DNA from 4 places in the Halobacillus trueperi genome. Region 1 is predicted to be linked to each of the others. Evidence: riboswitches for the same ligand, from Rfam matches in the RefSeq annotation. Region 1 holds a riboswitch; each other region holds the start of a gene.

Region 1 (8,195 bases):
GGATCGACTTGAGCTATCTGCTCATTCAACCCAGAAAGTCCACCTAGATTAATAAAACCGAGTATGGCAATTCCAACTACGCCTATAACCATAATAATTCCTTGGATGAAATCGGTCCATACGACCGCTAGGTACCCTCCTGTGACCGTGTAAGATATTATAACTCCTACTCCTAGCAATAATGCCATAGAATACGGGAGGCCCGTGAGCTGTTCTAAAGCCTTTCCAGATGCATTAAATTGAGCAAAAACGTATCCAAAAAGGAAAATTATAGAAATTACAGATCCTACAATCCTTATTGCTGGACTATCAAATCTTTTCTCTAAGTATTCGATGGGGGACAAAGCGCCTAGAATTTCCGACATTCTCCTCATTCTTTTTCCTAACACTGATAGATTTACAATTGCTCCCCCAGCATCTCCGAAAGCATACCACAGAGCATACCAACCTTGTTGAAAGGCAAGAGCTGGTCCACCCATAAACATGTAACCACTCATTGCAGAACTCTGCATAGTAAGAGCCGTTACAGCAGGGCCTAAGCTTCTTCCTCCTAAAAGATAATTATCAACGGATTTGGAAGCCTTCCGGGAGAAATAAATACCAACTACCAATAATCCCAATAAGTAGACAAGGAATACGATGGCATCAATCTTCAATTGGACTACTCCCTTCATTGGTGTTTTGGGTTAACCGTTCTTCCGCTTCATCTTCCTTCTTCAATTTAATGTACAAAAAGATTGCTAAACCCATCCAAAAAAACGGCCACGGTGCAAACATCCAAAACGTATCTGTCGGTAAGTTAAACATGTATTACCAACCTTTCTTGATTTATGTCCTATCGCTTTCATTCTATCGAGTTATACGCCTTCCATCATCTTACATTTCGTAACATATTTCAAAAAAAATTTAACATTGTGACAAATATTGACTTTAAAAAAACGCTAACTTTTTAAGTTAACGTTATAGGCAGAAAATGAAGAGTTGATCATTTGTAAATATGGTTTCCATCATGTTTCAAATAATAATAAGCGTACAATGCAAATTCAATGGTTATTCTTTTTATAGATGCATGAAATCAAATCCTAGGAGTTCATGTAGTCTATCGATGCGATGGTAAAGGGTCTGTCTTGAAATGGATAAACGATTATAAGCTTCTTTCTTGAACCCATTAAGGCGGGTGCTCTATAAAGAAATCGGTCCTATCCTTGAAGGATCGAAATCAGAAAAAAGTGCCTGACCCCCACTACGTTAACACTTTAGCGAAGTGGGGGTCAGGCACTTTTTTTGAATAGTAACAATCGACTTTTAAAATAGATTTCATAATAGAATCGATTCCATTCCTACAGCCATGAGGTTTAAAACATTTCAATAATTTTACTTTCCGTCTTACTGAAAGATTTCAATCACCTTGTTTACCACTCATTTTTTAGAAATAATTGTCTATTTTCAAAATCTTTGTTATATTGAAAAGGTCATAACTGAATATGTTTCAGACTCAGGTGCAAATAAGCTTGTTCAAGCTTATTTGCTTAAAAGGGAAATCGGTGTAAATCCGATGCTGTCCCGCAACTGTATTTGGGAGCAAACTGGAAAGACCACTGTTCTCCGTTAAAAACGGGAATGGGAAGGGGCCAGGGAGTGATGATCATAAGCCAGGAGACCTGCCTTTGTCAGCGAACATCCATACCTACGAGGATAGGAGGTGTTAAGTGCGAGTGAAAGAGTAAGAACCAGCAGGGTCTCTATACCTTATGGTGTTGGTTCTATGCTCGATTAAATTGCTATGCTCTCAACTTAACAACTTTCTCTGAAAGTTGTTTTTTTATTGCCTTCATTTCCATTTGATTAGAGGTGTTTTCTTTGACCACTGCAACCGAGTATTACGTCAATAGATTCAAAGCTAGTATTATGAATCACCTATATTCTTCCGTTTCCTGTTCCCTCGAATCAACTTATAACGAATTAAAAAAAGAGATACCCAGTGAGGACGGCCAAGAGCAGGAGATGGATAACCTCGATGCCGCCTATACCCTTGTTCATAAGGAAGTGTGTGGGTATCCGCAGGTGCCTTCAAAAGTTTAAATACTTATTTTGAAAACGTTAACAAAAAGAGGAGGAATTTTCATGGCAGAGCAGACAGCCTACAAACCAGGTTTAGACGGTGTCATTGCAACCGAAACAAAACTGTCTTATTTAGATGTTGATGCGGAAGAAATCGTCCTTCGTGGATATGAACTCATTGAGCTTGCCGAGAACAAACAGTATCTGGATTTAGTCCAGCTTTTACTGCAAGGTGTACTCCCTGATGACGAACAACGCTCCTCTCTTGAACAAGAATTGAAAAAAGATTATGACCTGCCAGCTGATTTCATTTCTCTATTCAGCAAACTGCCTAAAGAAACCCACCCGATGGACGCTTTACGAACAGGGATATCTGCCCTTGCAGGGTACGAAAAAAATTTAGAGGGACGACGGGAGGAGGAAATCAGTAAGACCGCTCTCAGGCTGCTGGCAAAAATTCCAAATATCGTGGCGAACAGCTATCACATCCTTCATGATGAAGCAGTCGTCGAACCGAAACAGGAACTTCCCTATAGTACCAATTTCTTATACATGATTACAGGAAAAGAGCCGACTCAAGCGGAAGCAGACTATTTTGATCAGTCTTTGATGGTATATAGCGAGCATGAAATGCCAAACTCGACCTTCGCAGCACGTGTGATCGCTTCGACAAACGCTGACATTTACGGAGCCCTCACTGGAGCAGTGGCTTCGTTGAAAGGAAACCTGCACGGTGGAGCTAATGAAGCAGTCATGCACATGCTGTTACAAGGAGAAACGACAGATGGATTCCGCCGTCTACTCTATGAAAAACTTAATAATAAAGAAAAAATCATGGGCTTCGGACACCGTGTGTACATGAAGAAGATGGACCCTAGAGCAGCTCTTATGAAAGAAGCGTTTCGTGCACTGGCAGTAGAGAGAAAACGCGAAGATCTCTTTGAGATGTGCGAAGCAGGAGAACAGTTGATGAAAGAAGAAAAAGGTTTATATCCGAACCTGGATTACTATGCCGCACCTGTCTACTATCTCTTAGGTATACCGATTGATTTGTATACCCCGATATTTTTTGCTGCCCGCACGCTTGGGTTGTGTGCTCACGTATCCGAACAATATGCCAACAACAAATTGTTCAGGCCGAGAGTTCTCTATACGGGGCCTCGTGGTCTGCATCCTTAATCGCAAGCTGCCGGGCTGGTCCCGGTCGGCTATTACAAACATCATTTTAAAAATAAAAAAGGTGGCGATGAAAATGACAGAAGTGAAAATAAATAAGGCTCAGTCTACGGATCAAGTGATGGATCGCATTGCAGAATACGCGGTTTACGGGAACATCACCAGCGAGGAAGCTTTAGAAACCGCCCAATACGTGCTGATGGACACATTAGGCTGCGGCTTTTTAGCCTTACGTTATCCGGAATGTACGAAGCACTTAGGACCTATTGTTCCTGGCACCGTCGTTCCGAATGGCTCCCGCGTACCCGGTACGTCCTATGAATTGGACCCCGTCCACGCAGCTTTTAATATAGGATGCATGATCCGCTGGCTCGATTACAATGATACATGGCTAGCAGCAGAATGGGGGCATCCTTCCGACAACTTAGGGGGAATCCTGGCAATTTCCGATTACATTAGCCGTAAACGAATTTCAGAGGGGAAAGAACCGCTGAAGATGGATGATGTTCTTGAGAATATTGTAAAAGCTCATGAAATCCAGGGGGTCTTAGCTTTAGAAAACAGCCTCAACCGTGAGGGGCTTGACCATGTTCTTTACGTAAAAATAGCCACAACAGCAGTCGTAACAGCCATGTTAGGTGGCAGTAAAGAAGACGTAGTGAACGCAGTTTCCCAAGCCTGGATTGACAACTCGAGTCTTCGTACTTACCGCCATGCACCAAACACAGGCTCCCGAAAATCATGGGCGGCCGGAGATGCAACAAGCCGTGGTGTAAGGCTCGCCTTGATGACGATGAACGGGGAAATGGGATACAAGACTGCCTTGTCTGCACCTGGCTGGGGATTTCAGGATGTACTTTTCGGCGGAAAAGAACTCACCTTAGCACGTCCATTCGATTCCTATGTGATGGAAAATATCTTATTCAAGATTTCATTCCCGGCTGAATTCCATGCCCAAACGGCAGCAGAAGCAGCTATACAACTTCATGACCAGGTCAAAGGAAGAATCGACGAGATCGAGCGTGTAACCATTACGACACATGAATCAGCCATCCGAATCATTGATAAAAAAGGACCACTGCATAACCCTGCGGACCGTGATCACTGTTTGCAATACATTACAGCCATCGGTCTTTTGTATGGATGTTTGAATGCAGACCATTATGAAGACGACGTAGCCGCGAATCCTGAAATCGACCGTCTGCGAAACATAATGGTTACCATTGAAAATGAACAGTACAGCAAAGACTACCTTGATCCTGATAAGCGTTCCATTGCCAATGCCGTCCAAGTGTTCTTTAATGATGGCACCTCTACAGAAGAGATCGCTATCGAGTATCCGATCGGCCATCGACGTCGCCGTGACGAAGGAATCCCGCTCCTATTGAATAAATTTCAAAATAATTTAAAGACACGCTTTCCATTCCGTCAAGTGAACCGTATCCTAAACCTTTGTGAGGATTATGATGAGCTGACGGATACTCCAGTCAACCAATTCATGGAGCTGTTTAAAATTTAAATGGTAAGGAGGAAAATGTATGTCATGGATATTCGAATCAACGTCTACCCAGCCAGAAAGAGCAGAAGTTTTCAAACGCCTGATTGATCAACCCGAACTGTTGAAAATTCCAGGTGCTCACGATGGTATGTCAGCAAAAATTGCAAAAGATGTCGGATTCCAAGCCATTTATTTATCCGGAGCTGCCTATACAGCAAGTCGAGCGCTTCCAGACTTAGGACTCATCTATTCGAACGAAATGGCGGAAAAAGCACAGGAACTTATCCGAGCCTCGGACCTCCCCCTGCTTGTTGATATCGATACGGGTTATGGCGGAGTGATTAATGTAGCCCGAGCAGCAAGGGAAATGGTCGAAGCCGGGGTGGCCGCTGTACAAATCGAAGATCAGCTATTACCGAAGAAATGTGGTCATTTAAATGGTAAAAAGCTGATTGAACCCGAAGAAATGATGCAAAAAATCCGCACAATCAAAGAAGTCGCTCCAACCCTTGTCATCATAGCACGAACGGATGCCAAGTCTGTAGAAGGAATGGACAAAGCCATTGACCGTGCGAACCAATATGTTAAAGCAGGGGCTGATGCGATCTTCCCGGAAGCTTTAACGAGTGAGGAAGATTTTCGCCATGCCTCTTCCGCCATTCAAGCTCCCCTGCTAGCAAACATGACCGAGTTCGGCAAGACACCATATTTCACAGGCGAAGACTTCAGCTCGTTCGGAATGGACATGGTCATTTATCCAGTCACCTCCCTTCGTGTAGCTGCCAAAGCTTATGAACGAATATTTACAGAGATTATGACTTCCGATACTCAAAAAGAAAAGCTTGAGGATATGCAATCACGTGAAGAACTATATGAAACCATTAAGTATTACGATTATGAAGCATTGGACAAAAAAGTAGCGAGAACCGTCCTTCCTGAAATAGGTAAAGAAAATAAGTAAACAAACAAAGAGAAAGGTCGTTCCTTTCTCTTTGTTTGTTTGATACTGTTGTTCCTCCTCAATTATCTTAAATATAGGTCTCTCCCAATTCGGCTCTTTATTAAGGAAAGAAAAAAGACGACTATTCTTATTGAATAATCGCCCCCCTATCCTTTAAGACTCTAAATCAAGATATTTTGAATAGATATTTAAATAACACACTCGTTTGTTTAAGTACATTCTTTCACAAACATAACTCATAATCTTCATTTGTAACAGGAATGCTGCCCAGGTTGTTTTCACTATAACTAGCACTAAGTATAATCCACCAGAAATTAGTTTTCTCTGTTTTTAAATTGGAGACGAATTAGAATTGGAAATCCCCATCCTCCATTAGCAGGACTTCAGTTCCACCTTTTTTAATACCCACTACTTTCATATCTTCGTTACCAAAGGTCACATTGACTGACAACAGTGAAGTATTCAGACCCGCTGCCTTTAACTCTTCTTCAGATTGGACAATGCCATTTTGAATATTGGAGGGAGATGCATTTCCGATTCCAATATGACAGGACGTATTTTCATCAAACAAGGTATTGTAAAAAAGAGTATCTGCCTGAGCAAGAGGAGATTTATTAGAAACCAAGGCAATTTCACCCAGATAGCGTGATCCTTCGTCTGTTCCGATGAGATTTTGTAACACTTCCTGTCCCTTTGCGGCATAATGGTCTGTAATCCGGCCATCTTTAAAAATTAGATAAAATTCATCGATGACGCTTCCCCCGTAGATCAGAGGTTTAGTACCTACCAATTTGCCATTCACTCTATTTTTATGAGGAGCAGTAAATATTTCTTCCGTAGGAATGTTCGGAAAGAAAGGAATTCCCTCCTTATCTATGACACCCCCACCGATATAGAGATGCTTCTCAGGTAGACCAACAGATAACTCTGTTCCACGGCTATTTGTAAAATGCAGCGCTTCAAATTGGCTCTCGTTTAGGATTTTTTTTCGAGACTCGAAGGCTCTATTGTGACTCTCCCAATCTTTTATAGGATCTTTCCCATCTGCCCGAGATCCTTTTAAAATTAATTTCCATAATGATTGTAAAGCTTCTTCTTTACTCAGGTTGGGAAATACTTTAGCTGCCCATTCAACGTACGGGACAGCTAGAAGACACCAGCGTATCTCGTGGGATCTAATTTTTGCATAATAATCCCTCAATTTGGTACGAGAAGCTTTTAGGAAACGATTGATCCTTTCTGTAGAAACGTCCTTAAAGACATCTAAGTTCTCAGAAAGGATATGTATGTAAACAGCACCTGCATCGTCCCATTCCTTAAAACGGGCAGCTTTCCAATCAGGAAAGTGATCAATGACGCTATCTGCTGCATTTAAATAAAATTCCTTGGTAGACTGTTCATCTGTCCAATCAATAAATACATTTGAAGCTCCTGCCTCGTAGGCTGCCGTTTGGATTAGACGTGCAAACGCAGCATTTTGTATATCACTATGAATAATCAATAGTTGATTTTTTTGCAGATTTACACCAGCTCGTACAGCAAGTTCTGCATACTTTTTCAACTTTGCTTGACTTATACATTCATATATTCCATTAATCATTTAATATCTCCCCTGTGATGTTCTTGTGTATATGTTTATTCAAGAAATACCCTCTTTTCTTGATGACTCGAAGTCGAGATATCTTCGAGTTTACCTAGAATTAACGCACCCTTAAGTATAAACAAAGACTTCCACATGGTTGAATAATAAACAAATGATGTGATAATAAGTCATTATTTATTACTTATTCGTTCCAAAAATATGGGTGCTATATTTAGTAAAATAGAAACAATTGTCAAAAACCAAAATGCCCTTGCCATACCAGGTATGACATCCGATAAAGCCGCCCAATCTTCTGCTTTTACCCACCGGGATAGATAACTGTAATCTGCACAAATTGTTAATGCTGTAAATGATAATCCCATCGCCATAGCAAGTTTATAATCCTTTCCTGCTTTATACATGTAAAGATTTATAAAAGTCGCTACTATAGCAATAACCCCTAATATGATCCACATATTTAAAAATGGCCCCCTTTACTGTAAGACTTGAATTCGAGATATCAGAAAATCTAGCAATAGCCACTCAGGATTCACTTAATGATTCTGATCAAATCCACTCTCTTCCATGTTCACGAATGAATTCAATATCCTTTTCATAATGCTCCAGGTGACCTTCGTTTATCATTTTTTGAAATACAGTGTCTCCTTCATTGGACTTTCTCTTCATGTATTTACATAACCCTTCTAACCGCAACAATACCATCTCTAAATAACCTTCATCTATACCTTCAATACCATAAGAATCAAAAAATAACTTTATTCTTGCTTTGATCCGTTCTGAATCATGTGAAACGTTATAATAGACGGCTTCTCCTACTTCATTATGATAAAGTCTGCTTAAAGGAACGCATGTATAAAGGGTGTAGGCTATGTCCCAAAGTCTTGGCCCAGGAGCTG
Region 2 (8,195 bases), on a different contig from region 1:
GGAAACCTGCTTCTTCGAACAGATCGGCAATTAACAACCCTGATGTAACAGGTGCATCAGACGCCGGCTTAACGACGACGGTATTCCCGGTCGCTAAAGCTGGAGCAATTGACCTCATCGCTAGATGAAAAGGGAAATTCCAAGGGCCGATGACGCCGATGACACCTTTCGGAGACCGGTACACCCGGTTTTCCTTGCCTGGTGTGTTGGACGGTAAAATCTGGCCGCTCATCCGCGTCGGAAAACTAGCCGATTCCCGAATGATGCCGACAGCTGCCTGATATTCAACCTCTGCTTTGACAAGCGTGCTGCCCGCTTCTTTCACGAGCCAATCGATAATTTCATCTTTCCTCTCATCAACCACTTTCAATAGTTGATCAAAATACGCCTGCTTTTTAGCAGGAAGAGTCGTCATCCATGACTCCTGAGCATTTACGGCTGCCTCGTAGGCTTCGTTTAGATCATCTTCATTTGCAGAAGGGATCGAAGCAATCGTTTGCTGTGTATAAGGATTGACATTATCTACATATTTCTCACTGGAACCACTCTTCCATTGACCATTGATGTATTGTTTAGTAAATGTTTGCGGACTCATTTCAAAACCTCCATTCGGAAACTTTTCACAAAGCTATCATTCCCGGTTATAGAGGAATTGAAACGATTTAGACTTCCATCAGCATATCCACGTGTGGAATTCCATCTTCAAGGTATACATCTGACACCTCTTTGAATCCAAAAGAACCGTAGAAATGACGCAAGTGCTCCTGGCCATGCAGCCAGATGTGGTTGACCTTATAATCTTCCTTCAACACATGGATTGCACGGTCCATCACTTGACGGGCATAGCCACACCCTCGATGCCCTTCTTTAACGAGCACGCGGCCGATACTGTGGTACTGCTCATCTTTTTCTGGGGGGACGATGCGGCAGTAAGCCACCATCTCCTCTTCTTTTTCCATCCATATATGTAAACAACCTTCGTCTCTTCCGTCGACTTCAGGATAAGGACATTCCTGTTCAACAACAAAGACCTCAACCCTTGTCTGTAAAATCTCATATAATTCCTGCTTTGAAAGTTCAGCGAACGTTTTATGTACCCAGTTCATGTTGGATCCCCCTTTTCCATAATTATTCTCAATATACCTCACCGTTCTTGAGCTGACAAAGGTTCAGTCTATGAAAGTGAACGAAATGACAAAACATTCACGTCCAGCTTGCTGATGGTTGGATCGTAACAACGGAATGGCTAATTCTTTTGTGATTAGAGAGTTTTTGTAGAAAAAATATCCTATTCTCGTTTTATTGATTCTGACAAAGGGGAAACTACGATTATAATTCTTCGTCAGAAAGGAGGACCCCTATGTTTTTAAAGTTGCTACCTGTATCGATACAAAAGTATGCGAAAATGTCTAAACGGCAGCGTAAGCATGAAATGCAGATGACCTTATGGTACATGCCTTTTTACTATATATTATTGTCCATATTTTTTGTTGTGGTCACCCTGTTGTTGGATATCGTTTTTCAAATCGAACAGTATACGTTTGAAGTGTTCAGAATCAACGCAGATATTACCCGGATGCTTGTCAGTACACTCATTGGTGGTATTCTGACTCTGAGCGCTTTCACATTGAACTCCTTGCTCGTCGTCTTGACAACATTCAGTGGTCAGTTCTCACCAAGGATGCTTCTCAACTTCGTCGCAGACCGCAGGACACAGCACGCACTTGGGATATTCAATGGTAATTTTGTTTATGTTCTGCTCGTGTTCCTATTTATCGGAAATACAAGGCACGAATTCTTCGTAGCGGTGCCGATCGTCACAATTTTCCTTGCTTTCACATCTTCCGTTACATTCATTTATTTTATCAACCATGCAACAACTTGGATGCAAGTGCACAATATCACAGATACAATGAAACATTCTTCCGAGAAAATCATCAACCAGACCTTGAGGAAAGACCTTGAACAGTACCGGACCGAAGAACCAGGGGACTTGAGAGAAGCTGAACGATCGAAGGCGAACCCTATTGGTGCCATTAAATCTGGATACATTCAGCTTGTCGATTATAAGAAGATGATTGAAGAAGCAAGAAAAGATGACATCATCATTCAATTTCATGCCCAAGTGGGCGATTATATTTTGAAAAGCAACAATTTGATCAGCTACTGGGGGCCTGGTGCTGAAAACATTGATGAAGAAAAATATTGCAAGATGGTCATTATTGATTACAAAGAAACAGAACTGCAAGATATTCAAATGGGTATGCACAAACTAGCCGAAATCGCGATTAAATCTCTTGGAAATGACGATCCGAAAACCGCGACCAACACCATCCATCAAATGGCCGAGTTGATGCTTACCGTAGAGGATTACATTACATTCACTCCTTACCTGATGGATAACGAAAAGCAGGTCCGAGTGGTTCTGCTTTCTGAATCCTTTGAGTCCTACATCTACCGCGGCTTTGGCTATATTCGGCACTATGCACGTGACAATCATCTGATTATTACGGAGCTTGTCGACTCCATTGCGATGGTTGCCGAATCGATCGACAGCTCTAAGCACCAGATGCTATGGGAATTCGCCTGCAACACCATCGACCATATCGAAACAAAAGTCATCTACGAGTTGGACAAAACCTTCCTATTGGAGGCACTGAAGAGATTATCAACGGTGACAGGCAACAAGCTCGATTATTACTCGATCCATCGTAGGTTCTATCCAACCGATTAAAATCCATCCATTAAAAAAAGTTCAGGGCCCGTGTCCCTGAACTTTATCATGAGCGATGAAAGATCTAATGGAGGGTCATAGTCTTCCTTATGCAGGTAAAACCTAAAAGGATTGACAATACTTTTTATCTTTCATACGTTATATATATGAGCATATAATCATGTATTGAAAAAGGGTGAGCACTATGGGACATCATCACCACCATCATATCGATTCAACTACCGGTAAAATCAAAACCGCTTTTTTCTTGAATTTCTTTTTTACCATTATTGAATTGATCGGTGGTTTACTAACAAATAGTATGGCGATTCTTTCTGATGCCTTACATGACCTTGGGGACTCTCTTTCTCTCGGTCTCGCCTGGTTTTTACAGAAGTTTTCCCGAAAAGAACAATCGGATCATTTTTCTTTCGGGTATCGGCGTTTCTCTCTTTTAGCGGCCTTGATCAACAGCGTGGTCCTGATTGTCGGATCCATTTTCATTTTGACAGAGGCCGTGCCCAGACTCTTAAACCCCGAGCAGCCGAATGCAGGAGGAATGATCGCTCTTTCCATCTTAGGAATTCTCGTTAACGGTGCAGCCGTTTTCCGGCTTAAAGGCGGGGACTCCATGAACCAGAAGGTCATGACATGGCATCTCCTTGAAGATGTCCTTGGTTGGGTAGCTGTCCTTGGAGTCAGTATTGTTATGCTGTTTTTTGATGTGCCGATTTTGGATCCAATCGCTTCTATTGGAATTACATTATTCATCTTATATAATGTGGTGAAAAATCTCATCCAGACGATGCGACTTTTCCTTGAAGGTGTCCCATCGGAGGTTGACCTTGAGGGTCTTTCACGAAAAATTAACGATTTGACTGATGTTCAATCCACTCATCACACCCACCTGTGGTCAATGGATGGAGAAAATCATGCCTTTTCCACTCACATCGTTGTGCGTGCAGAAGCGACAAAGGAAGAGATATGTAAAGTGAAAGAGGAGGTCAAAGAAATCTTACATCCGATTTCACTCGAGCACATCACTCTGGAAATCGAATATGAAGACGAACCTTGTTCCCTTCAATAAAAAGAGTGGTCAGCCCTGGCAGCTGACCACTTTTTGCTTTTACATATCAAGACGTTCAGGTGTTTCCTGCCCCTGATTCATATAGCGTATATTTTCCGGCATGATTTCAAGTACCACATACTCAGGGTCATCTTTGCCATCAAACCAGCGGTCCATGTGATCGTTCCATAACTTATCTTTGATCTCCTGATCTTCACGAATCTTCGCCTGTCCCTCGACTTCTAAATACGAATCCCCATATCCTTCCCCTTCGTATCCGAGAAGGATATGGACATGTGGGTTCGCTTCAATTTCATCCGCTTTATGAGTCTCTCTGTTCGTTGGGGTATAGAAAGTGAACTCATCATCATTCCAAAACGTCATATAACGCGAATGGGGTTTATTATTTTTCACTGTGGCAAGCGTACCAACTTTATGTTGGTCCATGACTTCGTGGATCTTCTTTTTCAATTCTTCTTGATTCAATGGAAAGCTCCTTTCCGTAATCCAATCTTTTTACAATTTCAGTTTTCCCCGAAAAATGGGAGATAAACCCTTCGATGTCCATTGACAGATCCGGGTATGCTAATGATATCTTCGACACATTGTCATTCTTTTTTCATAAATATACCAGGAAGCGACACTCGTTAGCCGTTACACTATTCATAGATCTGTTTTTCAGGAGGAAAACGTTATGCTATGGAAAAAATGGGCGCCGATCTTGATGGGCTCCCTTCTGATCGGCCTGCTCTTTTTTATGATCAACTCAAGACCCGGAAGCTCTGAACCCGTGGACCGCGAAGACCTTGTACCCACATTGTTCGTGCATGGCTTTAAAGGTGGCCCGCGAAGCTTCGAAACGATGATGGACCGGATGCAGAACTTACAATGGGGACAGAAACATATGACAGTTTATGTCTCCAACCGTGGGCATGTCACCATCCGAGGTGGTTTTGCTGAAACACACAATCCATTCATCCAAGTGCTTTTCGAAAACAATCGTGCAAGTATCTATAACCAGACCCATTGGCTTTCTGAAATCATGCGGCGTTTAAAAGCCGATTACAACATTCAACAAGTGAACCTCGTCGGCCACTCGATGGGAGGTATCGCATCGGTCAATTACTTGCTGAGCGACCACCAATATTCTGTTCCTCGAGTAGAGAAACTGTCCGTCATTGCTAGCCCCTTTAAAGGCATTGAAAAAGAAGGCTACTTCGCATCCAATTACGGAGCGGCAACAACTGACCTGCGGCCGAATTCTGAAGCTTTAAAGCAGATGGTGCAGAATAAGGATCAGTTCCCGAATGATGTGGAAGTGTTTGCTATAGCTGGTGTCATCAATGCCGATGACCCTGAAGCCGAGCATTGGGACGGCCTTGTCCATGCCTCGAGTGTGAGTGGATTGGAAGAAATCGTCCCCTTTGGACAGTATGAGGAAAAGCGCCTCTACAACCCGCTTGCCACACATTCCGGCCTCCACGAACTCGAAGAAGTGGACCAATTACTCAAAGAATTCTTCTGGACCGAGGAAGGAGAATAAAGGACGACCTGGTCATACACTTATTTACTTCTATGTATTTATCTGGTGTACCAGGTCATACATTTATTCCCAAATAAAAAGCACCCGCTTATCGGGTGCTTTTGTTGTTTATTTTTTTTCAAAGATGAAGATCCACATGAAGGTTAAGGCCTGCTTTAATTCTTCATCCAGCTGCGCGATGTGATGGTCTTCCACCCCACGTTTGTACACTCCTTGACCTTCTACATAGGTCCAGCCGGTTTCTTCTGCCATTTTTTGAAGTTCCCATGGCATCATCGTATTACAAATGACCTCTTCCCCATATACCCTGCGATAACTATTGATGCGCGGCATCGCTGTAGGTCCGAGTAAGCCGACACATAATCGGCCGCCCGGCTTCAAAATCCGCTTCATTTCTTCCAGGCCCTTGTACGGGACTTCCGTCCATTCCAATGAATTGATCGCCATCGCCGCGTCAAACGATTCATCTTTAAACGGCAGGTCTGTCAAATCTCCTTGAACAAATGAGATCCGCTCATCATTCACTCGTTCATTCGCTCGCGTGACCATGTCTTCTGACAAATCGAGTCCTGTAACATTAAAGCCTGCTTTGTAAAGCAGATACGATCCATAACCATCTCCGCATCCAAGATCAGCGATTTTCCCTTTAGTTACATGCTTTGTCAAAAAAGGGACAATCGTACACCGGCTCCCGTCGTCCCACATCTCACGACTTTTTGAGTTCCACATTTCCGCACGATCATTCCATTGCTTTTCCGCTTCCTTATGCCAATTAAATGTTTGAGACACACCATCATCCCTTTCAATAATGTTCTTAACCTCCATTATAGCGGAACATAAAAGAAATGATAGCTCTATTCTTGTCGAAGATCGATAAAAAAGAGTTGCATGATTCCTTCTTCAGCGTTATGATAGAAACACAATATAAGCTAATATAAACTTAAATAAACACTATATATAGTATCTACGAACAGAAGATGCCACAAGGCTTAATAGGGAATCCGGTTAAAATCCGGAGCTGCCCCCGCAACTGTCATCACTCGCGAAATGGACATTCCACTGTGCTCTGCACGGGAAGGACTAGAGTAAGATCGAGTGTCAGCCAGGAGACCTGTCTTCGTTCGTCGCAGTTTCAACTTCTTCGGGGATTGAGAAGATGAAGCGATGGAACGAAGGCTCTCGTGTCTTCTCTTCGTTTCATGGTTTCATCCGCTCAATTTTCGTTGAGCGGATTTTTTTATTTTTTCCGAAACCTGACTTCATGACCGTACACCTTCATTTTTAAGGAGTGAAAAATAATGGAAACCTTAACAAGAAACACGTCCTGGCAAGAGAGAATTCAACAATGGCAAGCAGATTTTCCCCATTTAAATGTGCAACGACTCATCGATAAGTCCCCCACCCTCAAAAATGACAAAGATGCATTCATTTTAGAGTGTCTGGCGGAAATCGATGAATCGAATCCAGATTGGACCTATGTAGCAAGCCGCATCCATCTGGAAGACATGTACGAAAAATCTGCTCACAATCGATCCACATCTGGACCTTATGAAGACTTTTACGGGCTGATCCAAACATTGATTGAAAAGAACATTTACAGCAGGAATCTCCTTACATACTACACAAAAAAGGAAATGGAAGAATTGGAGGATTCTATCGTACCTGATCGTGATCATCTCTTCACTTATATTGGTTTGAAAACATTAAGCGACCGCTATCTTGCGAAAAGCAAAGAGAAAGAGGTTTACGAACTCCCGCAAGAACGTTTCATGATCATCGCCATGGTGGTGATGGCGGAAGAAAAAGCATCGAAGCGCCTTCCTCTCGTCAAAGAAGCGTATTGGGCGCTGAGTCATTTGTATATGACTGTAGCTACTCCTACCCTCGCCAATGCAGGAAAACGGTATGGACAGCTGAGTTCCTGTTTCATCGACACCATCGATGATTCCTTACAGTCCATCTATGACAGCAATACCGATATCGCCAACCTGAGTAAGCACGGTGGGGGCATCGGAGTTTACTTAGGTAAAATCAGGAGCCGCGGCAGTGACATCCGTGGATTCAAAGGCGTCTCGTCAGGGATCCTCCCATGGATGAAACAACTCAACAACACTGCTGTCAGCGTGGACCAACTGGGGCAGCGCCAGGGAGCTGTCGCTGTATATTTAGATGTATGGCACAAAGATATCTTCCCTTTCCTCGATAGCCGATTGAACAACGGGGACGAACGCCAGCGGACTCATGACCTTTTCACTGGAGTATCCATCCCTGACCTCTTTATGGAGGCAGTGGAAAACCGTGAAGACTGGTACTTGTTCGACCCTCATGAAGTCCGCAGCATCATGGGCTACTCGCTGGAAGACCATTTTGATGAAAAAAGAGGGTCTGGATCCTTCCGGGAGAAATATGCCGCCTGTGTCGCCCATCCCGACCTTTCTAAAGAGAAAGTCCCAGCGATCGAAATTATGAAGCGCATCATGATCGGTCAGCTTGAAACAGGAACACCGTATATGTTTTACAGGGATGAAGTCAACCGCATGAATCCGAACAGTCACGCGGGTATGGTTTATTGCAGCAATCTTTGTACAGAGATCACCCAGAATCAAAAACCGACCATCCAGGATGAACAATACGTGGAAGACGGTAAAATCATATCTGTGAAGACACCAGGAGATTTTGTTGTCTGTAACCTGTCGAGCATCAATCTCGGTCGTGCCGTCACGAACGGTGTCCTGAAGCGCTTGATTTCGATTCAAGTTCGTATGCTCGATAACGTCATCGACAGAAATACCCTTCCCGTTTTACAAGCACAGCTCACGAACCAGTCTTACCGTGGTGTAGGGCTCGGCACCTTCGGATGGGCCCACCTTCTT
Region 3 (8,195 bases), on a different contig from region 1:
ACAATCGCCGAGTTCCCTCAGAAGTTATAGAAGGGAAAGATTGTTCATTTATTTGGATCAACCCGTCACGAATCAATGGTTGAACCCGCCTTTCCAATGACTCACGCTTTAGTGATGGATAGATACCAAAAAGCATGTCAAGTTCGTATCCCTTGGCATCCTGTAATGTTTGCGAAGACCGTTTGCCTGTCAGTAAATGATAGATGCCGGACAATGTACGCTCCCCTCTGAATCGATCCACACATGTTAAAACCACATGATCGAACATCTTCTCCCCCCTTTTTCCTACTTGTTCAACATGGTTTAGTTGAAAACCATTCACTTGCGATTTACAATAAACGTTGTACTTATGTAATCAATGCCTCGATCATACAGAAAGTCTCATGAAGGAGGTCGTTTTGTGGCCAAATATACAATCGTAGATAAAGAGACCTGCATTGCTTGCGGGGCGTGCGGTGCTGCTGCCCCTGATTTATATGATTACGACGATGAAGGAATCGCTTATGTCGTCCTTGATGATAACGAGGGTACAGAGGAAGTTCCTGAGCTGTACGAAGAGGACATGGAGGATGCATTGGAAGGGTGTCCCACAGATTCTATAAAGATCTCTACGGCTCCCTTTCATGGGGACCCTTTGAAATACGAAGAGTGATAGACCTTTTGACCATAAGCCCCTTGAAGAAAGGGGCTTTTTTATTTGACTAGTTCTTCAAAACGGATTTCCGCCTCTTCCCGGTCAATCGTTGAAAACATACGATAATCTTCGGAATCAATGATTCTATAGTGATGACTAATGAGATTTTGCTGAAGGATGTAGTTTTCTCCTTCCGCAATCGTCTGCCACCATACTTTTCCACCGAGCGTCTTCTTCCCTTGAGGTTCCACTTGCTCATGGGCAATGGTTTCCACGATTTCTACAGGGGCATCACCCAATACGCCTTTCAAAACATCACTCTCTTGAAAAAGAGCACATACGGCGACAACCGTCGTCCAGCCTGCCAGAGTTCTTTGTTTTTCAATTTGGACAAGCGTCTTTTTAGATAATCCGAGGATTTCTGCCATTTTGTCCTGGGTATATCCATGCTCGACACGGATCAATTTAATTTTTTCAGAAACCTGTTTCCGCACGTCGTGTTTATCCATAACCTATCGTCCCCTTTTCTACGTTCCTTTATTTTAACATGAGCGAAAGGGACAATCCTAGAACAAAGGCTTTAATGTGCCCGGATAGACTAGAAACAAAGTCAGGGGGACGGTTGCCTCCCTTCCGCAAGGCTGTCGGCTTGTATCTTGAGGGCCTGGAGGATCATTGCCTAAACGAATATAAGAACCCCCTGCAAATACTGCAGAGGGTTCCAGGTCATTATTCAACAACAGGATTGATTCTTTCTGGAACATCGATTGGCTCTTCAAGATCATAGGTGGAAAACTCCCTTACGTTCACACCATTGAACTTGACTTTTTCAAAACCAAACTGTCCTGCTGTAGCAAGGATGGCTTCAACCATCGTCAAAAGCTGTTGCTCACTTGCCCATGATTCATGTTGAAGATTTATATTCACTATACCTTCATCTACTGTCGTTGAAGTAAACTGAACATGTTCTGGCACGGCTGGGCTCACAAAGAGACCTCTCCCTTTTTCCTTCATCAAAGATAGAGCATCCTGGAATGTCGGAAAACCATCAACAGAAATGGGAGCTAATAAACGTTCAGAGGAACCTTCGTATTGATACAATTGAAAGATGTACTCCCCTTGTTGAATGACAGGAACCTCCGACATTTCTCCGTAGCTTCCCAGGTTGACGGGATTACCTGATTCGGTTTGAACAGAAATTTCTTCTAGTTGAACGTATTCCAAGTCCCATCGAATGCTTTCAATGATCGCGTTTGCCCAAGCAGATCCACTAACGGTGAAACCATCAGGAAACGTAACGACAGCCGAACCTTCTGTTTCATCCACTTCATATTCGATTCCTTCTACAGCTCTCTCAGCTAAACCGTACCTCTCTGGTGAAAATGTGTCGACTTCCTGCTGCTTCTGGAGGATAGGAAGAATGACTTCAGCATTTTTCCCTGGATAAGACACCGTATCATAACCACCTTCGTCACTCCTTAAAACCAGTGACTCAAGCTCTGCCTCAGGCTCTTCTTGTGTTTCTTCAAGCTTTGATTCTTCCTCTTTCTCTTGGGATTCTTCTTCTACATTTTCTTCAGGAGGGAGGTCTTTATCCTCGCTGGAAGGTTCAGCTTCCTTGATTTCAGCACTTTCCTCTTCAGTCTCTGAGGTAGATGAATCAAGAGATGGAGCTGTTTCTTCAGTCGCCGACGAGGATTCTGCATTCTCATTCGCACGATCGGCAGACTCTTCCACGGTAAGCATTCCATTGTTACTGAAAAAGACAGGAATGAACACGGCAAGTACTAGCAAAACAGCAATCGTAGCTAAGCCAGGAAAAAGCCATGGAGCTACTTTCCTTTTTGGTGTATTTACGCGTGATGAAACCTTTTGGTAGAGCATTTCTTTCGATTGGCGGTCATCCATAGAAGGGAGTTCACCTAATATTTTTTTGATATCTTCGTCATTACGCTTCTTCACGATCTCCCCTCCCCTCTTCCATCTCTTCAAGTATCATCTTCAGAGCTTTCATGGCTCGATGTTGAGTCGTCTTCACTTTACTCTCACTCCAGCTTAAGATTTCTGCTGTTTCTTTTATGGACATGCCTTGAATGAAACGGAAAATCAACACACTTCGCTGATCGACCGTACATTTGTCGAGCGCTTGATAGACTTGTTGAATTTCATCATTCTGCACGGCAATCTCTTCAGGCATTTTATTCTGATCTTTGATTTGCTCACCTTTCTCAGTCCAATCAAAGAACTCCATGAAGCGGTTTCTCTTTCTTTTTTGTTTGCGGAAATAATCAATGGCTACGTGTCTGGCTATGGAAAACAACCATGTTTTCTCAGAGCTTTTTCCATTGAATGAATCATATGATTTCATGACCCTCACATAAACATCCTGAACCAAGTCTTCAGCAAGACTTCTGTCCTTGACCATATAGATGAGAAACTGAAACAGGTCATGGTGATAGTTTTCGTATAGTTCATCAAAGAACGTTCGCAATGGTGGTACCTCCTGGGTCACTTTAATAGTCGTTTTATGTATGAAAAAAGTTACACTTTCTATCTTAATATGCAAAAAAAGAAAAAGGAACCGCGTTTCCAAAAGAAAATCAACTGCCCACTACCTCTATCCCAAATTCAATTATAGCTCCCGTTTATGGAAGACTCAGTTTCGAGACTTTTGTTGAGTGGATGGGGGCTGCGGGGAATATCTCGCTTTCCGCGGGAGCGCGGTGAGCCTCCTCGGACTGCGTCCTGTGGGGTCTCACCATGCACTTTTTTCCCGCAGGAGTCTCCCCATTCCCCTCCGCCCCTTGATCTATAAATATCTCGAAACTACTTCCAGAATTAGCAGCTTTCCAGCGTAATGAAAGTAATGAATTAAACTTTCAAACAAGCAGCCATTTGTATCCTAACGCTTGCTATAAAGGGCTTTTCAACTAGAATGTAGTGGTTATGAAAGACTCTCCATTCGTGTATGTGGGTTCGTTTCTCATATCCATCGAATGGGGTGGCTTGGAAGCTGCGAGACTCCCGCGGGAATGGATGGGCTGGCGAGACCCCGCAGTGCGAAGCACGAGGAGGCTTGCCGCCATCCCCGCAGGAAAGCGAGTAGCTTCCCAGCCACCCCTGACTCCCAATACGGCGAACGAACCCCAGAATATCTCGAATTCAAGTCTTACACAATCCTGCCATTAACTTTAATAAATAACAGGGGTAAGAGGACAAAAAAGCTACCCTTGGTCCGGGTAGCTAAGATACTTTTGATATGGCGTTTCTTTTTTCGTAGCGTTGGAAAAGTGTTCCGAGTATTGGAGATAGTGCCAATATGAACACAGTATTAGATACCGCATGATTGATATCCATCGGGAGGCCTGCTAAATAATACGCCCAAAATGGCTGGCCCGCAGCCCGCATCGTTAAGGAAAGAATGACGCCGAAAAAAAGTCCGCTGATAAAGCCGTAGATGGAAAGAGCCCAGAATGGCATTTTGGACCAATATTTCCCCAGGAGACCTGCAATGATTCCTATGATTGACCAGGCAATGATCTGCCAGATGGTCCATATCCCCATGCCCAACAACACATTGGACACAAAGGTCGTGAGCAGAGCAATGAGGATTCCTGCACTAGGTCCGAGCCAGAAACCGGCAATAATAATGATTGCGGTCACCGGCTGGATGTTAGGAAAATGAGCTAAAGCCATTCTTCCTGCTATGGCTAAGGATGCGAGCATGGCAATCAATGTTAACTTATAGGTATTCATCCTTCATCATTCCCAAGATTGATAATCAAAAACGATTTCGTCTCCATCCTCTACTTCGTACTCATTGGCTCCAACCATTGCTTCATCGCCGTTAATGGTGTACATCCAAGCCATTTTTTCTTCTTGGTTGCCGGCGATGCCTTCGATGCTGTTGATGAACCCTTCTGATTGTTCTACTTCATAGTTATCTTCCATGACTTCCATGAGGGTGGTTCCTTTTTCTACTGTAATTTCATCTTCTGCCATCATTTCTTCGCCATCGTTTTTAGATAACTGTACTTGTACTGTCACTTCCTGTACTTGTTCTTCCTGAGTAGTCGATGTTTCCTTTTCCTCTTGTGCTCCACATCCAGCTAGTACGGCGACAGCTAGCATCAGGGCTGTTAAAACAGTGTTCCATTTTTTCATGACAATCTCTCCCTTTTTCTTTGTATTTCACGGCCAGGAGGAGAGAAAAGTGAAGACAACCAAGTCACATGTATGTAGAAATCGTAAAATTCTTTCCTACCACAAAAAAAGCTTACCCTTCTACAAGGGTAAGCTTAAGACAAACGAAAGGATAAGATCTACGTTCCACGTCATACCGATCGGTTGTCTCAAATGCTCAATCCCCGAAGCTTTGAAACGTTGGATCAGGCAGGTCTACTGACTTGTGCGTCATCCTAATCAGGATCCTTCCCATACCTGAAGGTACAGTGGAATTTCCTTTTCGTCTACACTTACAGTTGCGAGGACAGTTCTGGTTTTCCACCAGATTCCCTATCAAGTCTTTTCAGACACCTGAATCCTCTTCTTATGAAGTTTCCATAAACAAGATTACAACAATTTTCCGAATATAGCAACTTTATTTTTCCTTATGTCTAAAAGGAATTTTAAAAGTAAAGGTGGTTCCTTCTTTCAACTTGCTATGCACACTAATGGTCCCATCATGGGCTTCTACAATGTTTTTCGCAATCGCAAGACCGAGCCCTGTGCCTTTTTTGTAATTTTTATCTTCACGCTTCCTCGATTTATCTGCCTTATAGAAACGCTCAAAGACGAATGGAAGGTCTTCCTCGGCAATTCCATACCCGGAGTCTTTGACACTTGCAATCCATTCCTTCTCATCTTTTTCAAGAATCACCTGTACCTCACTACCCGGGTCGGAATGTCGGATTGCATTATCAATCAAATTTGTAAACACTTGTTCAATACGATCAGGATCGAAATCGAGGAACCCGAACTCTCCTTCTACTTTCAAGTGAAGGTCTACAGACTTCTCTTTGGCAATCCCACTGAATTTCCGAATGATTTTGTTCAAAAATGGCTCAATTTCAACAGATTCTTCATTCAACTGAATATGTCCCGCTTCCATCCGTGCTATATCCAAAAGCTCATTGACAAGACGACCGATCCTGAGCGACTCGTCATGGATGATTTGCGCGAGTTCATTTTTGTCTTCTTTTGATTCTGCAATGTCATCCACGATGGCTTCACTATACCCTTGCAGCATGGAAATGGGGGTACGCAATTCGTGGGATACATTAGCGATAAAGTCTTTGCGGAGCTTGTTCAGTCTTCTTTCTTCCGTCATATCCCGAAGGACCGCGACAGCTCCACGTACTTTTTCTTTGTCATACAAAGGTGTCATGATGATCACCCAGGACCTGCCTTGTAATGTCATCTCGATCATGGATTCATTTTCATCCGTGATAACATCGTTAAACAAATCCCTCAGCGATTCTGGAAGGGACGTTTGATCAGCAGACGTGGATGCAGCGTTATTTTCAAACGCATAGGCATCTAAATATTGTTGTGCGGGGGGATTGGAAATGAGCACATCCCCTTCGCGATTAAACGTTATGACGCCATCTGCCATCGACCTCAAAATACCCGAGAGCTGTTCTTTTTCCTGATTCAGAGCATTGATATGAAACTTCAACTCCCGGCCCATCCGGTTAAAGGCCATCGCCAATTCACCAATTTCGTCATGGGTACGTATGGGTATCTTCGTGTTGAACTCGCCTTTGGCAAGTTCGAGGGCACCTTCTCTCATTTTAATCAAAGGTGCCGTGATTCGAGTGGAGAGGAAAAAGGCGAAAATGGTCGTCAATACGATGGCAATTCCAGCACCCAGGAATATGATTTTTGTCGTCTGTTCGGACGTTTCTTCAATCGTATCCAGTGATTGATAGACAAAAACAGCCCCGTCCTGGTTATTAAGTGGAGTGCCGACAACCATGACTCCAGTCTCGCCATTTCCTAGATCGGCCACTTTTTTAACATCTGCGCCTTCATTCAAAACGGTTGCTGTATCTTCGTCATTTTTAAACCATTCATAATCAAGCACAGGCAGTGAATCAGAATCACTTTCCGAAACCAGCGGATCATCCTCTCCTTTTACAATGACGGCTCGACTTGCCGGATCTTTGACAAGGGCTGTTGTCGATAGTAAAAGGTCTTCCTCTTGTTCATAGCGATCCACGACGTCTGAAATTCGGTCCGCCGTCTGCAGCAGATGTCTTTCAGCTTCTACGACATGATAGTTTTGAAAGAACTCTAGGAGAAGAACAGTCAATATAAAGAGGACAAAGCAAACCAATAATAAGATGGTGAACCATAACTTCCCGACTACACTACGCCAGAACATCAGTCACCAGATACCTCAAACTTATAGCCGATTCCCCATACCGTAACAATCATCCCTGCCGCTTCTGCCGAAACTTTGCTTAATTTTTCGCGGAGTCGTTTAACATGGGTATCGACCGTCCGAAGATCGCCGAAAAATTCATACTGCCATACCTCTTTCAGCAATTGTTCTCTGTCAAAAACTTTATCCGGAGACTGCGCCATGTAGTGAAGAAGCTCGTACTCTTTCGGTGTCAAAGCCACTTCCTTTCCATCAGCAGTCACACGGTGAGCATCGTTATCGATTGTCATGTGAGGGAAAACAAGTACATTCCGCGCCGATGTTTCCGTTTCTAAAAACTTCGTAGAAGAAGAACGACGCAGGAGCGCCTTCACTCGTAAAACGACTTCTCTTGGACTGAATGGTTTAACAATATAGTCGTCGGTTCCCACTTCAAAACCTTGCACTCGGTTGGCTTCTTCCCCTTTGGCCGTAAGCATGATCACTGGAGTGGCTTTCTTCTCACGCAGCTCTTTACACACTTCAATCCCATCTTTTCCTGGAAGCATCAAATCAAGCAGGATCACATCATATTCATTCTGAAGCGCTTTTTGCAAGGCTTCTTCCCCGTCTTCCGCTTCATCAATGATATAATCCTCTCTCTCCAGGTACATGCGAATCAGCCGGCGGATACGTTCTTCATCATCCACTACTAACACTTTCGCTTCTTGATCCATTTAAAAACCTCCACATCATAGAAATAATACGCTTATGGGTTCATTACCTTTATCCTTTACACAAAGGGCAGGCGGAGTTCAAAGAATTCTCGCCTGCCTTTTGTTTTTTATGCATAAGAATGTAAGCCTGAAATAATTAAGTTGACCGCAATCAAATTGAACATAATGATTCCGAAGCCTCCGACTGCAAGCCATGCGGACTTCATTCCCTGCCAACCTCTGGATAGACGTAAATGAAGGTAGGCGGCATAGAAGAAGAAAGTAATCAGTGCCCACACTTCTTTCGGATCCCATCCCCAGAACCGATCCCAGGCTTGCTGAGCCCAAATCATGGCAAAAATCAGTGCTCCCAATGTAAACACAGGGAAACCGATGGCTACGGCGCGGTAAGATACTTCATCGACAAGTTCAGGGTTCACCTTTTTGTTTAGGAGTGGTTGTATAGCTGCAGCGATTCGTT
Region 4 (8,195 bases), on a different contig from region 1:
AGAGGATTACTTGATCCTGGACATGTCTGCTGTGCATTCTTATAACGAAGCGGTTCATATGGGCATTTATCAGATGAATCAGCTTCTTGATTTAATGGGAACAAAACTCGTTATCACAGGAATTAAACCAACATTTGCCATTCAAAGTGCCCCTTACGCAGATTTTAGTGAACTGTCCCTTCAGACATACGCTACAGTGAAACAAGCCTTGAAAGTATTAAGGGAACAATATTAAAAGAAAAGTAAAAGCAGCGCGGCCAATGAATAAATGGCCGCGCTGCTTTTTTGTTTGAGCAGTGAAAAGGGTCTTCCAATATCTGTATGACCTGGTCAGGTACTAAGCGCTCTTTTCGTGTAATAAGTGAACTTCTTTAGTCGTGCGTTTCGGGAGCATGTGGAATACGATGTTGAGTACGATGGCTGTTATGCTTCCTGCGACGATGCCGTTACTAGTAAGGATTTGTATGCTTTCGGGCAGTTTGGCAAACAATTCAGGCACAACCGTGACACCTAAACCCATGCCCACAGAACAAGCGACAATCATGGAGTTTTCATGTGATTCGGTCATGACACGGCTGAGCATTTTAATGCCTTGAGAGATGACCATTCCAAACATCGCGATCATTGCACCACCTAACACCGCAGTAGGGATGATGGTCGTAAAGGCAGCAATTTTCGGGATGAAGCCCAGGGCAATTAACATGCTGCCCATAACGAAAATAACGCGCCGGGATTTTACTCCTGTCATATGCATGAGACCGACATTTTGAGAAAAAGCGGTGTAAGGAAAAGCGTTGAACACACCTCCGAATAGAATCGCTATTCCTTCTGCACGATAACCACTGGCTAGATCTTTTTCATTCAATTTCTTCTCTGTCATTTCACTTAATGCGAAGTAAACGCCAGTAGATTCAACGAGAGACACCATGGCCACTAAAATCATTGTCAAAATAGCAGACCAATGAAAGCTCGGTGTCCCAAAGTAGAAAGGTTCGATCATATGGAAGACAGCAGATTCATGGACAGCTGAGAAATCGACCATCCCAAAGAGAGCAGCAACAATGGTGCCTCCTAAAATACCGATCAGAATGGCGATGGAGCGCATGAATCCTTTTGTGAAACGATATAGAAGGATGATGAATAAAAGCGTTCCAAAGGAAAGAGCAAGATTGGCAGGTGAACCAAAATCTTCAGCCCCTTGGCCACCACCCATGTTATTAATCGCAACAGGAATTAATGTAATTCCGATAATCGTTACAACGGTCCCAGTAACGACAGGTGGAAAGAATCGGACAAGTTTCCCGAAGAAGCGGCTGATCAGGATGACGAACAATCCGGAAACGAGAATAGAACCGTAAATCGCCGAAACCCCATACTGACCTCCGATGGCGATCATCGGACCGACAGCGGTAAACGTACAGCCAAGGACGACAGGAAGACCGATACCGAAATAACGGTTGCGGACGACTTGCAAAATGGTAGCCACCCCGCACATTAATATATCAATGGCGACAAGGTAAGTGAGTTGTTCTGAATTCAGACCAAGGGCTCCACCGACAATCAATGGAACGAGAATCGCTCCTGCATACATCGCCAACAAATGTTGAATGGCTAAAGCAGTTGTTTTCATGAGGATACCTCCTGTGTTTCAAACGTAATCGTACTGTCCTCAAGTGATGAAAGGGTAGCAAGGGATTCTACTTTTATTCCTTGGCGTCGTAAAAGGCGGCCCCCATCTTGAAACCCTTTCTCTATAACGATCGCCACACCGGCGATGGATGCTCCTGATTGTTCTATAAGGTCAATCAGCCCTTTCGCAGCCTGACCATTCGCTAGAAAATCATCAAGGATCAAGACATGATCATCTTCAGTCATGAAGTCTTTCGATATGGAGATTTCATTTGTTTCTTGCTTCGTAAATGAATGCACCTTTGATGTGTAAAGGTGGTCTTTCATGGTCAATGATTTTTTCTTCCTTGCAAAAATTGCAGGAACACCTAGGCTGAGTGCTGTCATTTGAGCGGGTGCGATACCTGAGGACTCTAATGTCAGCACCTTCGTAATCCCCAACTCTTTAAAACGGCTCGCAAACTCTTCTCCAATTTCTTTCATGAGTACAGGGTCTATTTGATGATTCAAAAACGCATCGACTTTAATGACGGACGGAGATAAAACTTTCCCCTCTTCAACGATTTTCTTTTTCAAGCGATCCATATCCAACACACCTTTCTAGGTTAAGTATTTTTGTAAGCTCAATTACTGCTGTTCAATAAAAGCTCCCTTTTCTGGAAGACTCAGTTTCAAGATAACCGGGGTTCGTTTGCCGTATTTGGAGTCAAGGGTAGTTGGGAAGCTACTCGCTTTCCTGTGGGGGAGCGCCGAGCTTCCTCAGGCTATCGCCTTGCGGGATCTCGCCTATCTCCTTCTCCCACGGGAGTCTCGCAGCTTCCCAACTACCCCATTTCGATATTAAGGAGAAACGAACCCTTATACCAAGAGGGACGTTTTCCACACCATTCATAAGGCGACACAAAGCGCTTTATATCAAGCTTTCACGCTAGGAATGCCACTGGGGCATAGTTTTATATTATTCATTTCGCTTGAGCATACAAGCAGACTTCCTGAGAAATGGTTTCGAGATACTCACATGGCTAAAGGGCGGAGGGGAATGGCGAGACTCCTGCGGGAAAAAAGTGCTTGGTGAGACCCCGCAGGACGCAGTCCGAGGAGGCTCACCGCGCTCCCGCGGAAAGCGAGTCATTCCCCGCAGCCCCCATCCACTCAACAAAAGTCTCGAAACTGAGTCTTCCACAATCCTGCCATTTAGTTGAACAATTAGAGCTCAGGGAACGTTAGAAACAAAAAAGCACGAAAAGCTTGTTTCCTCTATGGAAAGCAAGTCTTTTCGTGCTGGACGAAGACAAAAACAATGAAACCGTGGACAGGAAAGTCCCGGTGTCTTGTACTGCTTTTCATAGTCGGTTCATTTACGGTAAACCGGTAGAAACTTGCAGGCCATATCCCCGCGATTATATGAAAACTTATATTCGAATGATATGGATAGTATATCAGTTTATTGTTCGTAATCAACCCCTTTTTAAGAATTTATCGATCTATATTCGATGTTTTGTTCGTGTTGACAGGGATGGATGTTTAGGAGATAGTGGATGGGAAGAGAGTTTCTCTTTTCCATAGAAAAAATGATCGCCTTATGGTGGCTTCGTCATAGAAGCTGAAAAGGGAAGTTTGGTGAAAAGCCAACGCGGTCCCGCCACTGTAATGGGGAGGTGCATAGATGACCCACTGTTTCATAAATGGGAAGGGCTGTGTGCTGATGAACCTGAGCCAGGAGACCTGCCATAAGGAAGAACATGATTTCCTACGGGAGATAGGAGGATGTTACGTGTATTGGATCTATCAAGAGCTTTTTTCGGTTCCATGAATCAAAGGGAGAATCTTATTTGTATTTCTCCCTTCGCGGGCTAATCATTTTCAAAGAGGAGGAACCCATTCATGGAACCTTTACCTGTCCATTATTCTAGAATGACGCAAACAAGATTAGTGCTCCCACCAGATACAAATCACCTGGACACCATTTTCGGAGGGAAAGTTCTCTCTTATATCGACGAAATTGCGGCACTGACCGCCATGAAGCATTCAAACTGTGTTGTTGTTACTGCTTCGATAGACTCGGTGGATTTTTTATCTTCTGCTAAGGTAGGGGACGCATTGACGTTAGAAGCTTGTGTGACGAGCACAGGGCGGACATCCATGGAAGTCTATGTAAAAGTCTTTGCTGATGACTTACTGCAAGGGCGAAAAGTGATGACGACAGAATCATTTTTAACGATGGTCGCAGTAGATGCTGAAGGGAAACCGACACCGGTCCCGCCCATCTTCCCTGAGACAGAGGAAGACAAAAGATTGTTTGAAACGGCTCCATCCAGGAGGGAACATCGAAAAAGTAGACCGGCGCTTAGATGACAGATACTTAATGTTTTAAAAACGAGTAATCAAATCCACAGACCCCATACTTTAGGTGATGTCTTATAATAGTTGTGTGGACTTCTTCCATTCAAAAAAAGCAGCCCCTTCTAAAAGAAGCGGGCTGCTTTTATGTTCGTTTTAATGGCAAAGTACAGCATCGGAACGACCCTCCGGATTTGATGATTTCTGAAAGGTCGACAGGAATCACATGAAACCCATATTTCTCTAACTGTGTATTTAGTCGCTCGTTTTGAGGGAGGCTGATCACTTTACGGTTTCCAATGGAAAGAACGTTCGGTCCCATGGTAAACTGTTCCTTCTCGGTGACTTCAATCACCTTGTAACGTGCGGTGATGGCTTCCATGCTGTTTTTTGTAAAAGCAGGAGGATAAAGGATGACAGTAGATTCATCGATCATGTTGAATACGCAGTCCAAATGAAGGATATCCCCTCTCAAAGAAACAGGTACAACCTGATGATCAGGAAGACGCGATTGGAGCTCACGGATCGCTTGACGGGACGTCCTTTTAGTTTCTCCGACCCACACCGTGGCCCCGTCTAACACAATATCTCCGCCTTCAATCGATGAAGGAAGTTTCTCTTCTACCTCGATGTTATTTCTTCTCGCCCATCTTCGCAGGACATCCGTTTCCTGTTTACGAACCTTTTCACTCATAGAGCCGATGAACAGTTGATGATCAATCGTAAATCCGATATCTCTTGTAAACACCTGTTCATGAAGGTCCGGCTGACTTGGGAGTTGTATGACTTCAATTTGATGATCCTCTAAAATCGCCACGAAATGCTCATGTTGCTGAAGAGCTGTTTTGACATTTATGTTTTGGTTTTTGTAATGTTTTTGAGTTTCGTTGATGATATCAGTGATTTTCATATAAGAGGGTTTGGCGACTACGACTTTTTTCAGCGGCGAATATTCGGTGTCACAATGAATACTGTTTTCCGAAGCTATTCCAACCATGATAGATCCTCCTTTTATTCATATCCCTTTTCTTCCCCTGGGGACAGCGAATAAAACAATAAAATATGTAATGTAAAGCAACCTTTACGCAAAGGTTGCTTTACATTACACTGGAAGTAATTGGAGGGGTGGTATGAGAAACCGGCTTATGGAGTATAGAAAAAAACATGGTTTGTCACAGGACAAATTAGCAGAAAAATTGCAGGTATCACGGCAGACGATAATATCGATTGAAAAAAACAGATATTCCCCTTCCTTGCCGCTTGCGTTTGAAATTGCGCGCGTATTTGGTGTACGAATTGAAGATCTATTTATTTATGAATCAAAGAAGGGGGAATGAGGATGGATTACACTTCTAACGCTTTTAAAGTCATCGGTGTATTCTTCTTTCTAATAGGAGTTTTCTTAATTGTTGTGGGGACGATGGGTGGTGAATGGCCGTCTATGATTTGGACCATGGTTTCTTTAGGAGTTTTATCTTTCAGCATGAGCTACTTATACCCTCAGTTTAAACAGAAGGATGAACGCATGAAATGGATCAGGCATAAGGCTGTGTTTTACTCTTTCTTCATTATGATGGGGGTAATGGGGATCTTCCACCTTATGATTTCGTTGCAAGTGGTCGTGCTCAGCGCTGTTGATTTACTCAGTGTCCTATTAGCGTTAAACATTGTGACGGTATTTTTAACGATGGTCATCTTAGCAAGGCGATACTGAAAAAAGGAGTGACTCAATGGACGCTCATGTTTCTTATCAGTTTTGCATTCGTTTATTTGTCTATTAAGAAAGATCGTAAAAGTCGCTCATTAACAAAAAGGAATGGTAAAGCTGATAATTTAATAGCGGCCGTTTTCTAGTTTCCATGGTCTTTGTCTATGTGAACAGATGATCCGTATTTCGACATTTCCCGGGAAATGTCGTGGGAATTATTTGTTAAGCGGGCCCACTGGACAAAAAGTTACATGCGAAAAGACATTTGCTGATACAGAATGATTTTTTGTACATAGGGTATGTTGTAAGGGAGTGAATCAGACAAGCATGGCGTTGGCTTCATCCCGAGTTGTCAGGTATGATTTGATTATAATAAAAAATCGGGAGTGGTTGGTTTGGCAGGTGTATGGAAACGTTGGATAAAAAACGTTCGACAGCAGGAATTGTTTGAAAAGGCGGATCGGATCGCGGAAGAGGCGCGCAAACATATTACAGAAACGGATCGTGAAGCATCTTTTTCTTATGAGACGCTGAAAGTCATTAAAGATGAGAAATACCCGTCGATGTCTTTACCAGAATCTGAAGGTGGAGAAGGATTATCTTTATACGAATTCTTACTGATGCAGGAGAAAATTGCAGAAGGTGATGGTGCTGTTGCTTTGTCGATCGGATGGCACATGGGGATCATGATGGAGCTTTCTCAAGAACAATTATGGGACAAAAAGGCGTATGATCGGCTTGTGAATGAAGTGGTTTCAGAACAAAAAGTGGTAAACAGAGCGGCGACAGAACCGGCAACCGGAAGTCCGACGCGGGGAGGAATACCGGAAACCATAGCGGTTCGTCGTGGAGATGAATACATTTTGAACGGAAGGAAATCGTTCACATCCATGGCAGAGCATTTAGATTATTACATTGTGTCTGCTTATGTAGAAGACAAGGATGCGGTTGGCTGGTTTTTAATTGACCGACATCAGCCAGGGATATCGGTTGATAAAACTTGGGATACGCTTGGAATGAGAGGGACAGCGAGTGATGACCTTGTGATGGACGATGTCGAGCTTCAGGAATCCGATCTTGTAGAACTGAAAAATGGGAGCAAACCTTCGCCAAAGGGATGGCTGCTGCACATTCCTGCCTGTTATTTAGGAATTGCCGTAGCCGCTCGAAACGATGCGATTGCTTTTGCAAAAGACTTTCAACCGAATAGTCTTGATAGCCCGATTTCTGAAGTGGCGCACATTCAAGATAAGATTGGGGAAATGGAGTGGAAACTGCTTCAAGCCCATTCTTTCTTATATTCAATTGCGAGAAAATGGGATGAAGAGCCAGAACAACGGGATCATATGGGAGCAGAACTTGCTTCTGTAAAGCTGGCGGTGACGAACACGGCTAATGAAGTTGTCGATCTAGCCATGCGGATTGCAGGGGGCCGTGGGTTATCCAAAACCTATGCCTTTGAAAAATATTACCGTGATGTACGGGCTGGATTGCATAATCCACCGATGGATGATGCGGTTGTGTCGATGCTTGCTAAGCAAGCTATTACCGAAGACGATTAAAAAACCAGAGCTTAAGTAGCTCTGGTTTTTGTCTATGATTAATCAGCGAGTAAGTCTGCAAGTGCTTTGGCATATGGAGGCAGGTCAGGCGGACGACGGGCAGAAACAATGTGTTCATCTTGGACGACCGCTTCGTCGAACCATTCTGCACCAGCATTCATCATGTCATCTTTTATTCCCGGGGTACTTGTGACTTTTCGTCCTTTCAGGATGTTGGCAGAAATAAGCACCCAGCCTGCATGACAAATTTGACCGATCGGTTTGCGTTCATTGTCCATGTGCTGGACCATTTCAATGACTTTATCATAACGTCGGAGCTTATCGGGAGACCATCCCCCTGGTACAAGAATTCCATCGTAATCAGCTGGATTGATGTCCTCGAATGCATAATCAGCCGTTGCAGGAACTCCATATTTCCCTGGATGTTCTTCGCCTGCTTTTTCACCCACAAGGTGGACGGTAGCTCCTTCCTCTTGGAGGCGAAGCACCGGATACCATAGTTCAAGATCTTCAAAATCTTTACTGACCAATTGGATGACTTTCTTTCCTTCTAATCGCATATACACCCTCCTTGTCCTTTTCACTATCCCCATTTTATCAGATGGTTACACCTCTTTCGAATCTTTGGAAACGACGAGCACCCACCAAATAAGCAAAGGTTGGAAGAGGAGACGTATCCATAAAGCGGTCTGATTGGTTTCTTCGCTCCAAGGAGCTGGTATGCCATAAATGGCAGCATAAAAATTAGCAGGCCAGACGATGAATAGAAAAGCAGCCGTAGCGAACCCAGCCGCTCTCCGCGTTTGCGGGAAAACAAGCAGAAGGGCAAGGAGCCACTCCGTAATTCCTGTAACATATACGATAATTAATTTAAGCGGTACCCAGGAAGGCAGCATTTGGGCAAATCCATGATCATACATGAAGTGGGTGATTCCTGCGTAAAACAGAGCGGTAGC

What was found. A riboswitch is a leader RNA that binds a small molecule or an ion and turns the genes downstream of it on or off. The one in region 1 is predicted to bind cobalamin.
Region 2: it holds a riboswitch for cobalamin, as region 1 does, so the genes downstream of both, DYE48_RS18830 (ribonucleoside-diphosphate reductase subunit alpha) here and mmgD (citrate synthase) in region 1, are expected to answer to the same signal.
Region 3: it holds a riboswitch for cobalamin, as region 1 does, so the genes downstream of both, DYE48_RS11315 (DUF4430 domain-containing protein) here and mmgD (citrate synthase) in region 1, are expected to answer to the same signal.
Region 4: it holds a riboswitch for cobalamin, as region 1 does, so the genes downstream of both, DYE48_RS19950 (acyl-CoA thioesterase) here and mmgD (citrate synthase) in region 1, are expected to answer to the same signal.

Annotation. Positions count from the first base shown of each region.
Region 1 is NZ_QUAE01000015.1:64,489-72,683, forward strand. Features, by position in the region: gene DYE48_RS15550 (sodium/proline symporter) at 1-656, opposite strand, end outside; gene DYE48_RS21215 (hypothetical protein) at 646-807, opposite strand; partial or broken gene DYE48_RS21600 (helix-turn-helix domain-containing protein) at 1,060-1,146, opposite strand; cobalamin riboswitch at 1,481-1,683, shown strand; gene mmgD (citrate synthase) at 2,125-3,240, shown strand; gene DYE48_RS15570 (bifunctional 2-methylcitrate dehydratase/aconitate hydratase) at 3,314-4,756, shown strand; gene prpB (methylisocitrate lyase) at 4,776-5,696, shown strand; gene DYE48_RS15580 (aminopeptidase) at 6,043-7,296, opposite strand; gene DYE48_RS15585 (hypothetical protein) at 7,470-7,754, opposite strand; gene DYE48_RS15590 (phosphotransferase) at 7,846-8,195, opposite strand, start outside.
Region 2 is NZ_QUAE01000026.1:20,633-28,827, reverse strand. Features, by position in the region: gene DYE48_RS18865 (aldehyde dehydrogenase family protein) at 1-595, opposite strand, end outside; gene DYE48_RS18860 (GNAT family N-acetyltransferase) at 663-1,106, opposite strand; gene DYE48_RS18855 (DUF2254 domain-containing protein) at 1,361-2,734, shown strand; gene DYE48_RS18850 (cation diffusion facilitator family transporter) at 2,919-3,800, shown strand; gene DYE48_RS18845 (pyridoxamine 5'-phosphate oxidase family protein) at 3,840-4,265, opposite strand; gene DYE48_RS18840 (alpha/beta hydrolase) at 4,474-5,322, shown strand; gene DYE48_RS18835 (class I SAM-dependent methyltransferase) at 5,431-6,111, opposite strand; cobalamin riboswitch at 6,281-6,454, shown strand; gene DYE48_RS18830 (ribonucleoside-diphosphate reductase subunit alpha) at 6,621-8,195, shown strand, end outside.
Region 3 is NZ_QUAE01000008.1:14,472-22,666, forward strand. Features, by position in the region: gene DYE48_RS11285 (YpbB family protein) at 1-268, opposite strand, end outside; gene DYE48_RS11290 (ferredoxin) at 401-652, shown strand; gene DYE48_RS11295 (helix-turn-helix transcriptional regulator) at 694-1,143, opposite strand; gene DYE48_RS11300 (GerMN domain-containing protein) at 1,364-2,596, opposite strand; gene sigX (RNA polymerase sigma factor SigX) at 2,583-3,125, opposite strand; gene DYE48_RS11310 (ECF transporter S component) at 3,878-4,390, opposite strand; gene DYE48_RS11315 (DUF4430 domain-containing protein) at 4,397-4,798, opposite strand; cobalamin riboswitch at 5,009-5,189, opposite strand; gene DYE48_RS11320 (ATP-binding protein) at 5,235-7,019, opposite strand; gene DYE48_RS11325 (response regulator transcription factor) at 7,019-7,735, opposite strand; gene ccsB (c-type cytochrome biogenesis protein CcsB) at 7,843-8,195, opposite strand, start outside.
Region 4 is NZ_QUAE01000032.1:10,428-18,622, forward strand. Features, by position in the region: gene ytvA (YtvA family blue-light photoreceptor) at 1-235, shown strand, start outside; gene DYE48_RS19935 (nucleobase:cation symporter-2 family protein) at 338-1,630, opposite strand; gene DYE48_RS19940 (xanthine phosphoribosyltransferase) at 1,627-2,214, opposite strand; purine riboswitch at 2,956-3,057, opposite strand; cobalamin riboswitch at 3,196-3,376, shown strand; gene DYE48_RS19950 (acyl-CoA thioesterase) at 3,514-3,984, shown strand; gene DYE48_RS19955 (dimethylarginine dimethylaminohydrolase family protein) at 4,115-4,966, opposite strand; gene DYE48_RS19960 (helix-turn-helix transcriptional regulator) at 5,100-5,306, shown strand; gene DYE48_RS19965 (permease) at 5,309-5,683, shown strand; gene DYE48_RS19970 (acyl-CoA dehydrogenase family protein) at 6,073-7,239, shown strand; gene DYE48_RS19975 (type 1 glutamine amidotransferase domain-containing protein) at 7,278-7,799, opposite strand; gene DYE48_RS19980 (DoxX family protein) at 7,845-8,195, opposite strand, start outside.